2 regions of the Desulfuribacillus alkaliarsenatis genome follow, and region 1 is predicted to be linked to the other one. Evidence: riboswitches for the same ligand, from Rfam matches in the RefSeq annotation. Region 1 holds a riboswitch; the other holds the start of a gene.
The links. Region 1 has a riboswitch for cyclic di-GMP ahead of BHF68_RS15680 (prepilin-type N-terminal cleavage/methylation domain-containing protein). Riboswitches for the same ligand answer to the same signal wherever they lie in the genome.
Positions count from the first base shown of each region.

Region 1 (7,591 bases):
CATTATCAATACCTATTGTAGGGTTTTAGAGGAAGCTAAACTTAATCCATATGGAATTGAAATTGAACCCTTAGCCCTTTATCGTCTCTGGTACTCCTATTATTACGATGAGACATTGAAGAACCAAGCAATTTTGAATATGGGTCACAGCAACTGCCATTTAGTAGTGTTTAAAGAAGATAATATACAGTTTACAAGAACAATTCCGATTGCTGGACTGCAGATGACTGAAGCGATAATTCAATCTGCAGGTAAAGAAGTAGCCGCAGCAATCGACTTAAAGCATAAACAAAAGCTTAATCAGGATAACGTAATAGAACTAGCAAGTCCTGAATCTACTGATGATTATAGTGACAGCTTAATTGTACAATCGATAAGCGATACCCTAGGGTCTCTTACGCAGGAAATCCAGCGTTCAATAGACTTCTATCAAATGCAAGCAAAGGTACGACTTGATAGACTTATCATTACTGGTGGTTGCGCCGAGCTCCAAGGCTTAGATACCACACTTGAGGCTGAACTTGGCTTGCCAGTTTTAGTGGGAGTCTATGGAGAACTTGATCCATCATTTAGCCTTGCAAGCGGTCTAGCTATGCGCGACTTTATGAAGCTATAAAACATGGAACAAAAAGGAAGTTTGTCCTGGTAAAAAAGAATTATAAATAACGTTTAATTTATTGATTTATAGGGCTTTAGATGGTAGAATTATATTAGAAATATTAAAAATTACAAATGCAAAACATGGAATGCTAGGAACTTTAATCTGTAACTGGTCACTTGGGTTAAAGGGAGCTAATAGTGAAACCGATCCGCACTTATTTCTTTCATTAGTAAAAAGGTAAGTTTGGCTCGGTTTTATGCGTTTAAAGATGTTTAAAGAAAAATTGAGAAATAATTTAGGAAACTTTATCACTCTTATCACGTATAATGTAGTCAAGCCTATCAAAAAATTCAAAACAAAAAATAACAGGAGAGTGAAAACATGCAATTCTTCCAAAAAAGAAAGAAGAAAAATCAAAAAGGTTTTACATTAGTAGAGCTATTAGTAGTAATTGCAATCATAGGTATCCTAGCGGCGATAATCACGCCAAACATCTTTGCACAGATTGAGAAAAGTAGAGCATCGGCTGTAGTTTCTGAGTACAGAGCAGCTAAAACAGCGGCGTTGTTGGTTACTTCTGAGAATCCAGCTGCGGATATTACGTTTGATGTAGAGTCTAATGGTAATGTTACAGGCGAAAATGCTGATGATTATGCTGCATTTATGGCAATGCTTGAGAAACCTCTAGGTACTGCTCCTTTTGGCGGATATTATTCTATAATAGGACCTAGTGGCGCTGATTCGTTGGATACTGGTGATGGAACATTCTTATTAGTACCTCAAGTACCAGAGAAAGCTTTTGATACACTTGAAAATACTTTCTCTGATGATGATGTAGTTGAATCCGGAACTGTTGGTTCAGGTTTTCCTAAGGAAATATATTTAAGACTATTGCCAAATGACCCACCTACACCTTAGTCTTTTACGGGCATAACCCGATCCCTTAAAGGGGGTCGGGTTTTCTAAATGAAATCACTATTTTTACCAATTTATTATCATGCATTATATACACGCTCCAAAAATCTTAGGGAGTGAGCCACATGTACACAAACCGAAAGTGGAATGTTGAGAAAGATAAAGATGCAGCTAAATCAAAAAGTAGAAATAAAGACTTCTCGTTGTATAGAGTCATAATATATACAGTAATTATAGGTGTTGTTGTTCTTGCACTTATTCATTATTCTACAAGTCAGTTAGACGAGAGAATATGTGAGAATAATCTTGTCGCATTTCGTAATGCAGTTGTTTATTATCATAGTATTTACAATAGTTATCCTAGTAGTTTAGAAGAGTTGCAGGATAGAACAAGCTTACTTTGGGATTTATCAGATGAGCAGTATATATTCGTACCTGGTAAGGGGAATCAACCACCTGAACTTATATGTAAGAAGTTTAATAGAAGTAGTACTGATTTAAGTAGTAATTAGTACACACGTTTAGTAACATTTTTGAGGTGAGACGATGAGGATACAATCCGTGTTTTGTAATATAAAAAATCAAAGGGGAATTGCATTGCCATTAGTAGTTATGGTGATGATATCGTTATTAATTGTAGGCGGTGCTTTTGCCACATACACTTATTCAGAGATTAATCAAACGACACGAGAAGATCATAACCTTCAAGCTTATTATTTGGCACGGAGTGGAGTCGAACTCGCCTTAGATTTAATGCGTAATAGCGAATATGAGATTGGTGGTAGACCATATTCGTTTTATTTTTATGGTACGCCTGAGGAGGGAGATTTTAGCCTTGAGCAAATGTCAGTAAGTTCTGGCATTGAAGGCTATTATGATACGAGTAGAAAAAGACTTGCCGATATATTCTTTGCAGATAATCCTAGTGCTACCGATAGCGAGATTATCGTCTGTGTGATTAGCGAGCATCCGTCAGGGGCACCAGGAACAACAGGCAGCATTGTCGTCCGTGGAAAATATAGATCAGGTACGCAGTACTTAATTCGTAATTTCGTTTACAATGCTGGTGGATTTCCGAGTACATTTCCTGACTCAAATGATAGCTTCTGGAATGAACTAGACGCAAAAGACAGGACGAATCAATGGTTAAATCCTAGCGGGAAGATACAGCCTGGAAATCCAGGGCACAGTAGCGATGAACCAGTTATTATAAGATCTAGAAGCAATAATGAAATTGCTATGGATAACAATGGTACACGACCGATAGCTGCACCTGCCATTTACTTTTTAGATGATATGGTAGTTGACCATCATGATGGATTACAGTATGTATATGCAAATTTCATCTATTTTTCTGGGGAAATTCTATTAGAGCAGCATAGTCCATCACGAGTAGGAGCGATTGTGTTAAGAACAAATGAAGCAATCGGCTGCGAGCTACCAACGCAAGAGGATGATAAAAAGAGAGGCGTAGTCTACTTTAGTGATAAGATTTGGGTATACGATACCCATGGACAGAACCGAATCGAAGAGAAAGTCATGTTGTCAGAATTACAATCAGGCTATTATTATTTTGAAGATGGAACGGACCTAAGTAGTGCTTATGATATTCAGAATAAGCTGATAAAAATCAATAATCCGCAGGAGATTGATTTAGGTACGTGTGTAGATACTGGTCTAGGAGGTGGAGGATTTGCACCGACGACTTTCCAATAGAGAAGGACTTACTTTGATTGAAGTGCTTGTAGCATTAGTGATATTGAGCGTGATTGTTGTGACGTTTTCTAGACTGTTTATTGGGAGCTATCAGACAGTAGGCTGGATGGGAGACCGAAGTCAAGATTTAGCTCAGGTACAAACGGTAATGGAAGAAGTGTTGGTATTCGGGTTTGATGAAGAAAACGATGGTGACATATATAGTGAGGAATTCGATATTACTTACGTTGAATATCCACATAACGAAGGTTTCATTCGTTTCTCTACTAACGGAAATGTGGTCACGAGACCAGCCAACAAGATTGTTATTAATCATGAAAGTGAACAACGAACAATTTCAGTTCGTGCATATTTGCCCAATTGATGAAATTCTATATGGACTAAGCATTGTGAGGTTTTCAGAATGAAAACATATCTAGAGAACAAAAAAGGCGTTACCTTTGTTGAATTAATTGTTGCTATGGTTATCTTAGGAATAATCTCTACAATTACCTATCAATTTTTATGGCAGAACCAATTTGTTGTCTATAATAAAGGTACTACTAAATCGCAAACGCAACAAATGACCCGGGCTACGATTGACGCAATTGTTAATGAAATACGCACGGCTAGGGAAGTGGAGCTTATCAATCCTGCCCAGGTGAAAAGTGTGGAAGAAATAATTGCAGAAAATGAAGCTGATAACGCTGATTATAGGTACCTTTTTCTAAATCAAGATTATCAGATTGAATACCGCTCGGCAGAAGGAAGTCGACTCCTACCCGGGGTGCCTACAGAGATTTTATTTGATGTAAATTTTCAGGTGGAGCGTAAAGAAAGAAACGATTTTTACCGATTTTTTCTAAGTGTTGATTTAATGGGTATAATGAGAGACTATCAGTATGAAGTTGATACAGAAGTACAATTGTTGAATATTTTTTCAGGTTCGGCGATTCATAACGCCTTTTCAGAAGATAACAAAACAGAAACGAAAAAAGCATTACGTATAAACATGCAAGGTAATTTACTTCCAGGATTAGGCCCAGATCCCAATCTACCTGATGCTGAATGGTTAGATTTCATTGATAGCGTTTTTGTATTTGGTAGTCAACTGCACTTTGCAGGAAGTAATATTATTGGATTAGAATCAACAATGTTTATAACTGGTGGTGTTAATAGTAGTAATTTTAATGGTGGTTCTAATATTAATGTTAGTAATATATTAATAGATGGAAATGCAAATATGATAAATGTGAACTCTAGCATAGGTTCAAGCTCTAGTCCTGGAAATATAGTTATTAATGGAAACTACATTAATGGAACAGGTCAGAGAAACATATATGGTACTGTTTACATTAATGGTGATTTTGATCTTGGTCAGGCTTGGGTGCATGGAGATGTATATGTTAATGGTGATTTTATAATAAGCACTGACAGGAGTTTTAATAATTTTTTAAATGGTACTAATGGTCATATTTATTATACTGGAAACATTTCTGTCCCAAGTTATTTCAATACTAGTCATTCAAACTTTCCTGCCACTAAAGTTGATACTGTACCTATTATGGCAATTCCAGCGCATGGGATTCCACAATTAAGAGATGCAAGCTGGTATGAACAAAATAACTATGTTTCGAGTGGTTTGCTAGAAAGCAATATGAAAATTTACGCTTCTAGCTATACGTCAACAGCATGGAGGCCATCGGCGAGCAACGTAGTTATTGTTGCAGAGGGTGATATAACAATTACAGGAATCGGCAGTAGTAGTTTAAGTGGGGTATTATTCTCAAGGAATGGAAGGGTAACATTCGGTGGTAGTTCATTTACAGGAACAGTGATTGCAAAGAACGGATTTTATGTTACTAGTGGTGGTACAGATGTTACATTTAAAAGTGTAGGAGATTTTTTCTCTAATGTAGAAGATTATCCATTTGAATAAAAGTGATTACAAAGAACCTGAGCCAAAACAGCTCTGGTTTTTTTGTGTGCAAATAAATATGCTTAAAAGTGTAACGTTTCTGCCCCTGTGGTAAAATCAAAACACAGAAATATGTGGGTTCGAATAAAATGGCTAGAAGCTAGACAAGAATGTAGCGTAGCGAGGTGGTAATCGTGGGACAACGATTCAAAGATACACAAGGATTTAGTTTAATGGAAGTGATAGTCGCAATGGTAATTATTACGATTGTAGGCGGTGCAGTTGTGGGTGTTTACCACACTACAAGTAGGGCTAGTGCTTCCAGTAAAGAGCGTTTGGCTGCGATTATCGAAGCAGAGAATCAAATTGAACACTTACGCGCTAATCATGGACTTGTAATTAGTGGATTAGATCCTGAAAGTAACGCTATTGGGAGCAGCTTCACAATAAACAATACATATGGTCACGGTTATACTACGATATCGTTATTAAATTATGACGAAGACAGAAGATTTGCATTGTATCAAATTGTAGTTCAAGTGGAGTCTGAGAATATTCAACCAATATTGCTTGGTGGTAAGCTGCTTGTTGAGTACTAGATACCTTGTGTTTGTAGGGGGTGGTTGGAGTGAAGTGTATAGCAAACAACAAAGGAACAGCTTTGTTTATCACAATTGGTGTTGTAGCTCTATTAATGATTCTGATTGGTTCATTAACAATGGCACTTAATAATGAAATACGATTACGAATGGCAACAGAAGAACGTGTGCTTGCTAAGTACTTGGCTGAAGCAGGCATAGAACGTGCTATTTTTGAGATTGTCACCAATGATGATTTTCCCAACTCACCTGAGACAATTAATATATCTATAGATGATGGAATAGCTGGACAAACTACAGGTTTGGTTGGTCAGTATCAAGTGTCGGCAATTTATATGAGCGGCGACGAGAGCTTTATTATCTTTTCAACAGGTGTAACTGAGCCAACTAGCGGGATTCGAGAACGTTCGATGTCTATTGAAGTAATAATGACCTTGGCAGGTGAGATTATCTATTGGCAAGAGGTGCATTAATAATTTATTAAAAGCATACATAAAAGCTTCTTTTTGGGGGTGAGAGAATGGCTAGGAATGCACGGGTTCATAAGCGTAGTAAAAACCGCGACGGGTTTACACTGATTGAGATTCTAGTGGTTATGGTATTAGCTGTGTTTGTAATCGGTGCTGCTTATAGCATGCTTTTTTCTGGCTTAATCGTAGTTGGAACTCAGTCGGGAAATGTTGATGTTCGTAATGATCTCCGTAATACTATCAATACGATGACTCGGGATATTCAACAATCGACGGATGTTTCAACTACAACTATTGGAGGTAATGAATATTATCAGTTTACACAAGCAAATGGAGATATGATAGTTTACTATTACGATGCGGATAGGCAGGCATTGATTCGTCGTGTGAACACTAGTGATCAAACAATTATAGATACAATAGACGGAAGCCAAGCAAGTCCATTTACTATGGAGCAAACAGATACCAATATCTTTAATGTCCAAGTTTGGTTAATAAATAAAAGTGGTTTTTTGCGTTCAGCAACACCAGAGCAACACGAATTTGAAATTGCTCGAAGAATCGGCGTAGGATATTCTGTACCTGCACTTGGGGATTTATCTAGTGCAGCTCGTATTCTTCATTATAAGTTTCCAGGCTATACTGTAAGTGCAGCAGAAATACGTGACCAAGATAGTATGGTAATTATTCAGGTAACGAGTGGCGCTGATTTAGAGAGCTTAATAGCAGAGTTTGTATTATCAGATGGAGCTACAGCAACTATCGACGGTACACCTCAAGTAAGCGGTGAAACAGTCAATAACTTCAGTAATTCATTGGTAGTACCGTTCTACTATACAGTTACGGCAGAGGATGGCACCCAAAGACAATGGCGGATTGTTGTTTCTGTAGAAGACGATTTAAGCCAAGGTGGTGACGGTATTGTGTTATATGAAGATAGTGACGGTAATTTACAGCCTATGCCATTCCAACCAATAATAAATACTACAGATGAGGATCCTAACTGGACGAAGTTAATTATTACCTCTGGCGTGGGTACGCAGTCTGGCTATAATGATTATGAGTATTATGCACCTGAAGGCATAACAATAGAAACGGGCGTAGAACTAATATCTGAACATAGTGGTCAGACGAGCTTAATGCTTACTTCTGATACGGGGGATATCGTTATCGAAGAAGGTGTTACATTTGCATCTTCGGGGAGTTCGAATAACGCCAGGGAACAAATTTATATTAAAACATTAGGCAACATCGATATTAGGGGAGTCAATATGGTGGCAGAGCGCTACATCTATTTAGAAGCAGGTAAGAATATATTTGCACAAAATGCGTTATTGCGTGTAATGCATAATTCAGCCCCTAATGTCGATATCTTTCTTGAGCTTTATCCCTA
Region 1 covers NZ_MIJE01000001.1:254,149-261,739, forward strand. The annotation lists gene pilM (type IV pilus assembly protein PilM) at 1-616, shown strand, start outside; cyclic di-GMP riboswitch class II at 736-819, shown strand; gene BHF68_RS15680 (prepilin-type N-terminal cleavage/methylation domain-containing protein) at 983-1,519, shown strand; gene BHF68_RS01230 (hypothetical protein) at 1,642-2,028, shown strand; gene BHF68_RS01235 (hypothetical protein) at 2,063-3,232, shown strand; gene BHF68_RS01240 (type IV pilus modification PilV family protein) at 3,210-3,596, shown strand; gene BHF68_RS01245 (PilW family protein) at 3,636-5,150, shown strand; gene BHF68_RS01250 (type IV pilus modification PilV family protein) at 5,324-5,728, shown strand; gene BHF68_RS01255 (hypothetical protein) at 5,758-6,201, shown strand; gene BHF68_RS01260 (PilW family protein) at 6,249-7,591, shown strand, end outside.

Region 2 (7,591 bases), on a different contig from region 1:
TCCCTTGATTTAATGCTTTTCCAAGGTCGCCTATTTCATCATCATAATAGACAGGGACAGTTTTCGTTAAGTCGCCTTCACCAAATGCTTCAGCAAACTTAACAGTCTCCTTAATTGGATTGATAATTAATTTAGGTAATATTATAAACCTTACAACTGTAATCATGACAACGAAGGCAGCAATAACAACTCCCAGCATAATTGCAATGAGTTGCTGTGCTTGATTGTAATGATGCTCCACTTCCATTTTTACATCATTGAATACTGCATTCAAGGCTTGCTCCCTATCTGATACTTCCTGCAGACGGACAGCACCCTCCTCCGTCCTGTTTTCTAAAAATACTGCCTGAACAGCTACTATACTTGTATAGAAGTCGGTATATTCTCTTTCTATAATTGCTGCCTGCTCTGGAACTTGATCCTTTAAGTGTTCTATAGCATCAAACACCGCTAATGATTTTTGAGCAGCCAAAATCGCATATTCATCGTCATTAGTTAAAATACCACTTTTAATATCACTTACTATTTCTTTTGATTGGCTTTCTATATATGCTACATTATGCTCTAATTCTAACAACGACGACATCGTACTGTTTTGATGAACAAAGCTCCCAATCAGCGCGATTACAGTGAATATCCCAAGAACTGCAAAGGGAATAATGATTTTTCTACCAATAGATATTTTCATGATGCCCTCCTTAATTCACTGGAATGAATGAGTGTTTTTCAATAATTTCCTGCCCTTGGTCACTAAGTAATAGCTCTAATAGTGATTGGACCTTGGCTTCATTATCTGCACGATAAACCACATTCAATTCCCTTAAGATAGGATAACTTCCATTTACGATATTATCAGTCGTAGCTTCTACGCCTTCTAAGCGTAATATCTTGATTGGCATACCGCGTTCTTGCAACTCTACAGCAGTCCCTAAAGATAAGTAACCTATAGCATTTGGAATTCCTCCTACTATAGTCGCAACCTCAAGGTTAGCCCCTACTTCTATGGCACTTTCTAAAATTTTAGGCGTTTCTTGTTGCTCCCTGTATGGGCTTTTTATTCCTGCAAAATCTTCGAACAGATCAAGTGTAGCTCTACCTATCTCCTTAGATACTAATACAATAGGTGTATTAGTCCAACCAAAACGCTCCCAGGTTACGTTTTCTTGACTATACATTTCCTTTAATTGAGCTTGTGAAATTTCATTAATTGGATTCCTTTCGTTAACAACGAAGACAATTGTATCTAATCCAACTAATAAATCTTCTACTTGCAGCTTCTCACTATCACTTATTGACCTTGAAGCCATTCCTATATCCGATGCTCCAGAGATAGTATTATTAATCCCTGTTCCACTTCCACCAGCAGCAATCTCAAATTCCACACCATGTATTTCTTTGTGTAGCTCCAATATTTCTGCAACAAACGGAAACATCGTACTTGCTCCAGAAACTCTAATTTGTTCATCAGCTTGTCCATACACCGGATATACAACTGCTAGAACCATAAAACTTGCTATAATTACAAACGTAGTCCTTTTCATTACACTCCTCCTCATCTCCAACTATTTCATTAACACATACTTCTATTTGGAAATATTAGATCATTACGCACTTATTATTTGGCTTATTTTGTCAAACAAAGTAAACTTATTACCAATATCCAGAAAAACAGAATAGGGCAGCTATAAATAGCTACCCCCATTTCTTAGAATGTTAGGCAACTTGGCTATCATATCTATATTACATAGACTTAGACCCATAGCTTTGCGTCCTGACCTTTCAGTCAGTTTGCTATTTTCTGAACATTTTATATTATTGTGCTTAGCGACAAATACGACCAATTACCTACGTTTAATTTCCCAACTAGTATACTACATCACCTATCTATTAACTTCAATATATTTTTGCAATAAATTTCTACATTTTTCTGCTTTTTAACAATTTTCCTTCTATTGCTAACTATTTTAGTGACATTAGCAATGAATTTAACTTCCCCTCTGGAACGGGCTTACTAAATAAATATCCTTGAAATGCATCACAGCGATAATTACGAAGTAATTCAAACTGATCTAAAGTCTCTACACCTTCAGCAATCACCGTAAGGTTTAAGCTATGGGCAAGATTTATCACAGATTTAACAATAGCATCATCCTTTTGGTCAAAGGTGACCCTATTTACGAATGATTTATCTATCTTTAGCTTGTTAATCGGAAGGCTTCTAAAATTGTTCAAAGAAGAGTAACCAGTACCAAAATCATCAATCGAAATCGTTACACCTATTCTCCTGAGAACATGCAACGTCTCAGCCACCCACTCTACATCATTCATGGCCAAGCTCTCTGTAACCTCTAAATCCAAATAGCGCGGCTCTAAATTAGCCTCCTGTAATGCCTGTTCTACCGTCTCTATAAAGCCTTGATGCGTAAATTGTTTTACAGATATATTAACCGCCATATTAGTCGCTGGAAAGTTTGTCTCTAATAACTTTTTCATTGTCTTGCACGCTGTCTTTAGCACCCACTCACCAATCTGCACAATTAAACCTGTCTCTTCAGCTAATGGTATAAAATCCGCAGGGGACACAAACTTTAACCTTGGATGATTCCACCTAACCAACGCTTCTAATCCGATTATATTTTTAGTTTTTATATCTATTTGAGGCTGATAATATAAAACTAGCTGTTCCTTCTCTAGCGCTTGTCTTAACTCATTTTCTAATAGCAGCAGCTCTTCGGCACGTTCATTCATTGAAGTTTGGTAAAAAACATACTGATTTCTACCTTTATTTTTTGCAGCATACATTGCTACATCAGCATTTTTTAATAACATATTGACTTCAATGCCATCTTGCGGATAAATACTCACCCCCACACTTACAGTCATGTAAATTCGCCTATCGATTATTTCAAAGGGCTCCTTAAAAATCGTTAGGATATTCTCAGCAGTATCCGTTAATTTCTGACTTCCTTCATATACAACGGTAAACTCATCTCCACCAACCCGAAAAACTCTAGATTTGCTGTCTAAGCTTTCCTGTAATCGCTCAGTTACAGCTTGTAGCAAAAGATCTCCAAAATCATGCCCTAGGGAATCGTTAATATTTTTAAAACGATCAAGATCAATGATCAATACTGCAAAATCTTTGTGACCTTTGTCATCAAGAAGTCTATTAATGTGGTTAATAAAGCTTACTCTATTAGGTAGTCCCGTCAACGGGTCATGATATGCTAGGTAGTAATTGCTCCGTTCTAGCTCTTTTCGCTCGCTAATATCTTCTTTGACGGCTACAAAACGGATTATTTCATTATCGACATTCTTTATACTAGATATAGAAACAGACTCCCAGAACAACAGACCATTCTTCTTTCGGTTTTGCAATTCTCCACGCCATATACCACCAATTTTTATTGTATTCCAAAGATCAGCATAAACCTCTTCTGCTGTATTGCCAGAGCTTAAGATACGGGGATTGCTGCCAATTACTTCTTCCGACGAATAACCTGTCACTTTAGTAAAACGATTGTTAACATATGTAATGGTCCCCTGTACATCTGTCATTATAATTGAATTAGGGCTATATTCTAATGCATGGGAGTAGATGCTAACCTGCTCTTTAGCTAAGCTTAAATCAGTCATATTGATATATGTTCCGTATCCCCCGACGACCTCACCATCTAACATCAGTGGGACTCCCCTTATAATTACAGGCACTTCATTTCCATCTTTAGTATAACGAACAGTTTCCCTAATAATATTCTTGCCCTGCAGAATTTCCGCAGATGCATAATTATGCATTCTGTTTTCTGGGTCTACTACTTCATTAACATTTTTACCATGTACTTGTTCTAGGGTGTAGCCAAAAATCTCCGAAAATTTCTGATTAACATTCCGAATCCGTTCTTCCTTATCAAAGTACACAATAGCATCAGGACTGTTATGAAATAATGCATCAATAATCGATTCCCAGTACTGAGCAGACATTCTAACTCCCCCTACACCCATATTTTTCTTAATACCATTGTATCTTACTTTATTACTTTCATAAAGAAATTTTATAATCCACAATGAAAACCCCTACAAAAGCAACATTTCAAGTTGTTTGTAGAGGCATTAACTAGAATATTTATTATGTTAGGTATTTATTTTGTCGGCTTTTTACTAAGGTTTAACAACGACTAAAAACATTTTAAAACGCTCTACCGCACCTAGTGCATGAGGAATATTTGCTGGCATAACTACAACTTCTCCTGCAGATGCAATTATTTTTTCGTCTCCAATAGTAATTTCAGCTTTCCCGTCTAAGATATGCACTAATGCATCCCCTGGTGCTGAATGGGCACTGATTCCTTCACCTTTTTCAAAGGCAAACAACGTCATATTAAAGCTCGGCCTCTGCGTTAGCGTTAAACTGACAACTCTACCTTCCTGATACTCGACCAAATTTTGCATGCTTAAAGCTTGTGAAAACGGGATGTTTTTGATAAATTGTTGCTCCATTATTAACCCTCCTAATTTGGCAACTTATTTAAATTGCCGTTTAATAGCTCTATCATACATCTATATTAAGCCTTCTTCTATGAACTTAATCACAGCATTGCTTGAAATTTCACACAGCTAACTAGTAAAAATAACATAGGTCACAATCAAATAAGCTATCATCATTACAGCTGGTGGCATCGAATAAGCCCATGTAGATTTGGCTTTTCGATAGAACAAAGTCATCAATATTAACAAGGACATAACTAGACCACCAAATGCCGTCACTGCCTGAACTGGATCAATTGCCGACAGTATACTCCCTGGCCGATAGAGGCTATCTGAGAAGGTAATAATGAGCATGTTGAATATATTACTACCCAATACAGCTCCAATCGCTAAGTTAACATTCGATAATCGTAATGCTGCATAAACACTCACTACCTCTGGCAGGGACGTCGTAGCCGCAATCAGAAAGCTACCGACAAACGTTGACCCTAATCCAGTTATGACTGCAATTTGGTCCCCAAGGATTGATAGGGAGCTACCAGCTAAAAGTATTATAAAAGCAAATCCCACAAAACCCATGACTGCTTGTTTAACTGTAGTGGTATTAATCTCTACTGCCTTTTCAACATTCAATTCCATCGACGTTTTTTCTATCGTCTCTTTTAAAATCGAGCCCCTAACCTTTCTATTAATCGCCGAAATCAACCACATACCAACTATGTATATAACTATTAACAAATAGCTCGTAAGTCCAATTCCAAATATCTCGTAGCTCGTCCCAGACATAATACCTATTATCACTGTCACCATCATTAGTGTTCCAATTGTAGCTGTAATACGATGTTCTGAAGAAGCAAATAAAAACATCTTCTTTCTGCGAAACCATATATCTAACACCGCTATAATCAGGACATTAAAGATGTTACTTCCTAGGACATTACCTATTGCAATGTCTGGATTGTTAATGGCTATTGCCGATGCTGAAGTGGTAATCTCAGGCAATGAAGTTGCCCCAGCTAACAAAACCGTACCTATCATCAGACCACCAAACGATGTCTTCTCGCTTATGACATCAGCATACTTGGAGACTTTAACAGCCGCTACGATTGTAACAATCGATGCAATAAAAAATAGCACAAAAATCATTGATAGTCCCCCACTGAAATTATAAAAGTAACATTTGCTATGTTTAATATTTAAATTAAATCTATTTAAAAACTTAAATCTTTAATTGATTTCTACTATTAAAAAACGTTTTGTAGCCTAACTGCACAAACATAATAACTGACAAAGCTACGCTGCCGACTATACCTAACATTATAGCGATTTGGTATTCCACTGCAACTATTGGTGAAATGCCAGATAATATTTGCCCCGTCATCATCCCAGGTAAAAACACAATCCCCATACCTACCATTGAGTTAATTGTCGGTAATATCGCTGCATCAAAGGCTGAGTTAACTATCGTTTTTGAGGCCTCCTTCGGTGTTGCACCAAGCATTAATGACGACTCTACTACTGCCCTTTGTTCATAAAATCCGTCTGTTAGCCTGGCAACCCCTAAGCTTATTCCAGTCATTGAATTGCCTATAATCATACCTGCTATCGGAATAAAATATCTAGGGTCATACCATGGCGAGAACTGAATTACTACAAAGTTAAAATATAAAATACTCAACAGTGTACCCGAAACTAATGATACAGCTACGACAATTTTAGTATGGTACAACAACTCTGTTTTAACCCTTTTAAATACATTATGTACTGAAAAAATTAGCATACTGATTAAAAAGACTACGGTAAACCACGGATTATTTATATCAAACATATAGCTTAAAAGATAAGCTACAATTATAAGCTGTAACGTCATACGAATAGTGGCTAAAAGTATCTCTGTTTCCCTTTTGATTCCCTTGATTTTGACTATCACAATCAAAATGACAACAAACACATACGCTGCTGCCATCTGCCATAATTGCAGCTCAATAATGTCGTTCATTAGTCGCCACCTCGCTTTTTAACTTCAATAATGTGTTCAGCAAAAGAGCTTGTTAGCTTTTTTGAATGTGTCACCATAACAAGCGTCTTTCCTCTTTGCTTTACTTTATTTACCAAGCAACCAATAATGAACTCTTCAGTCCCTTCATCTAAAGCGGACGACGGTTCGTCCAACAGATATACCTCTGGATCCATAAGCATTACTCTTGCTATGGCGACACGCTGCTTCTCGCCACCAGATAGGTTTGCAGCATCTTCATCTAGCTGTTTTTTTACATTAACATCGCGCAATGCTTGCAGTAATAACTCTTCATTGGGTATTTGTAACTCTGAAAACTGCAGGCCAATTAACAAGTTCTCCCGAACTGTCCCCTTATAGATAACCGGTGATTGCTGCAGCATCACTACTTGTCTGCGGAGTGCGATAGTGTCTATATCTTCAATTGACTTTCCCTTAAACAATATTCGCCCTTGGTCCGCGCTAATAATTTGATTAAGAAGTTTCAGCAGGGTGGATTTACCGCTACCACTTTCACCGATAATGCACGTAACTTTGGCCGCTGGTATTTCCATGCTCTCTATATCTAATATGCTCTTAAACTTAACACCTTTTAGACTAAAGATATTGTCCATTTTTGTCTCCTCAGTTATCTCTATCTTTTTAACTCATTATAACGTAGAGTTTCTCAGAAGCATATTCTTGATGAGCGAAACTTAGAGCATTAAAGAAACTGCGTTTAAAAAGCTGTAAATTGTAAAATTAAATTTGCCTTTAGCTTGTGACTCGCGTATATTTAACTTTGTAAAATAAATTAGGAGGTTTGTATACATATGAATCCACAAGTTAAATTTAAAATCAAAAATTTTGGCGAAATTACAGCAGAATTATATCCCGATGTTGCTCCCGATTCAGTCAACAACTTTTTGTCACTTGCATCTGATGGTTTTTATGATGGTCTTACTTTCCACCGTGTCATAAAAGGCTTTATGATACAGGGCGGATGTCCTCAAGGAAGTGGAATGGGGGATCCTGGTTACTCTATTAAGGGCGAGTTTAGTGGAAACGGTTTTGACAATAACTTAAAGCACACCGCTGGTGTACTCTCTA
Region 2 covers NZ_MIJE01000002.1:70,430-78,020, forward strand. The annotation lists gene BHF68_RS03980 (methyl-accepting chemotaxis protein) at 1-688, opposite strand, end outside; gene BHF68_RS03985 (phosphate ABC transporter substrate-binding protein) at 699-1,541, opposite strand; cyclic di-GMP riboswitch class I at 1,714-1,803, opposite strand; gene BHF68_RS03990 (sensor domain-containing protein) at 1,960-3,981, opposite strand; gene BHF68_RS03995 (cupin domain-containing protein) at 4,159-4,497, opposite strand; gene BHF68_RS04000 (sodium:calcium antiporter) at 4,615-5,631, opposite strand; gene BHF68_RS04005 (ABC transporter permease) at 5,705-6,484, opposite strand; gene BHF68_RS04010 (ABC transporter ATP-binding protein) at 6,484-7,116, opposite strand; gene BHF68_RS04015 (peptidylprolyl isomerase) at 7,315-7,591, shown strand, end outside.
Region 2: another riboswitch for cyclic di-GMP. It lies ahead of BHF68_RS03985 (phosphate ABC transporter substrate-binding protein); the one in region 1 lies ahead of BHF68_RS15680 (prepilin-type N-terminal cleavage/methylation domain-containing protein).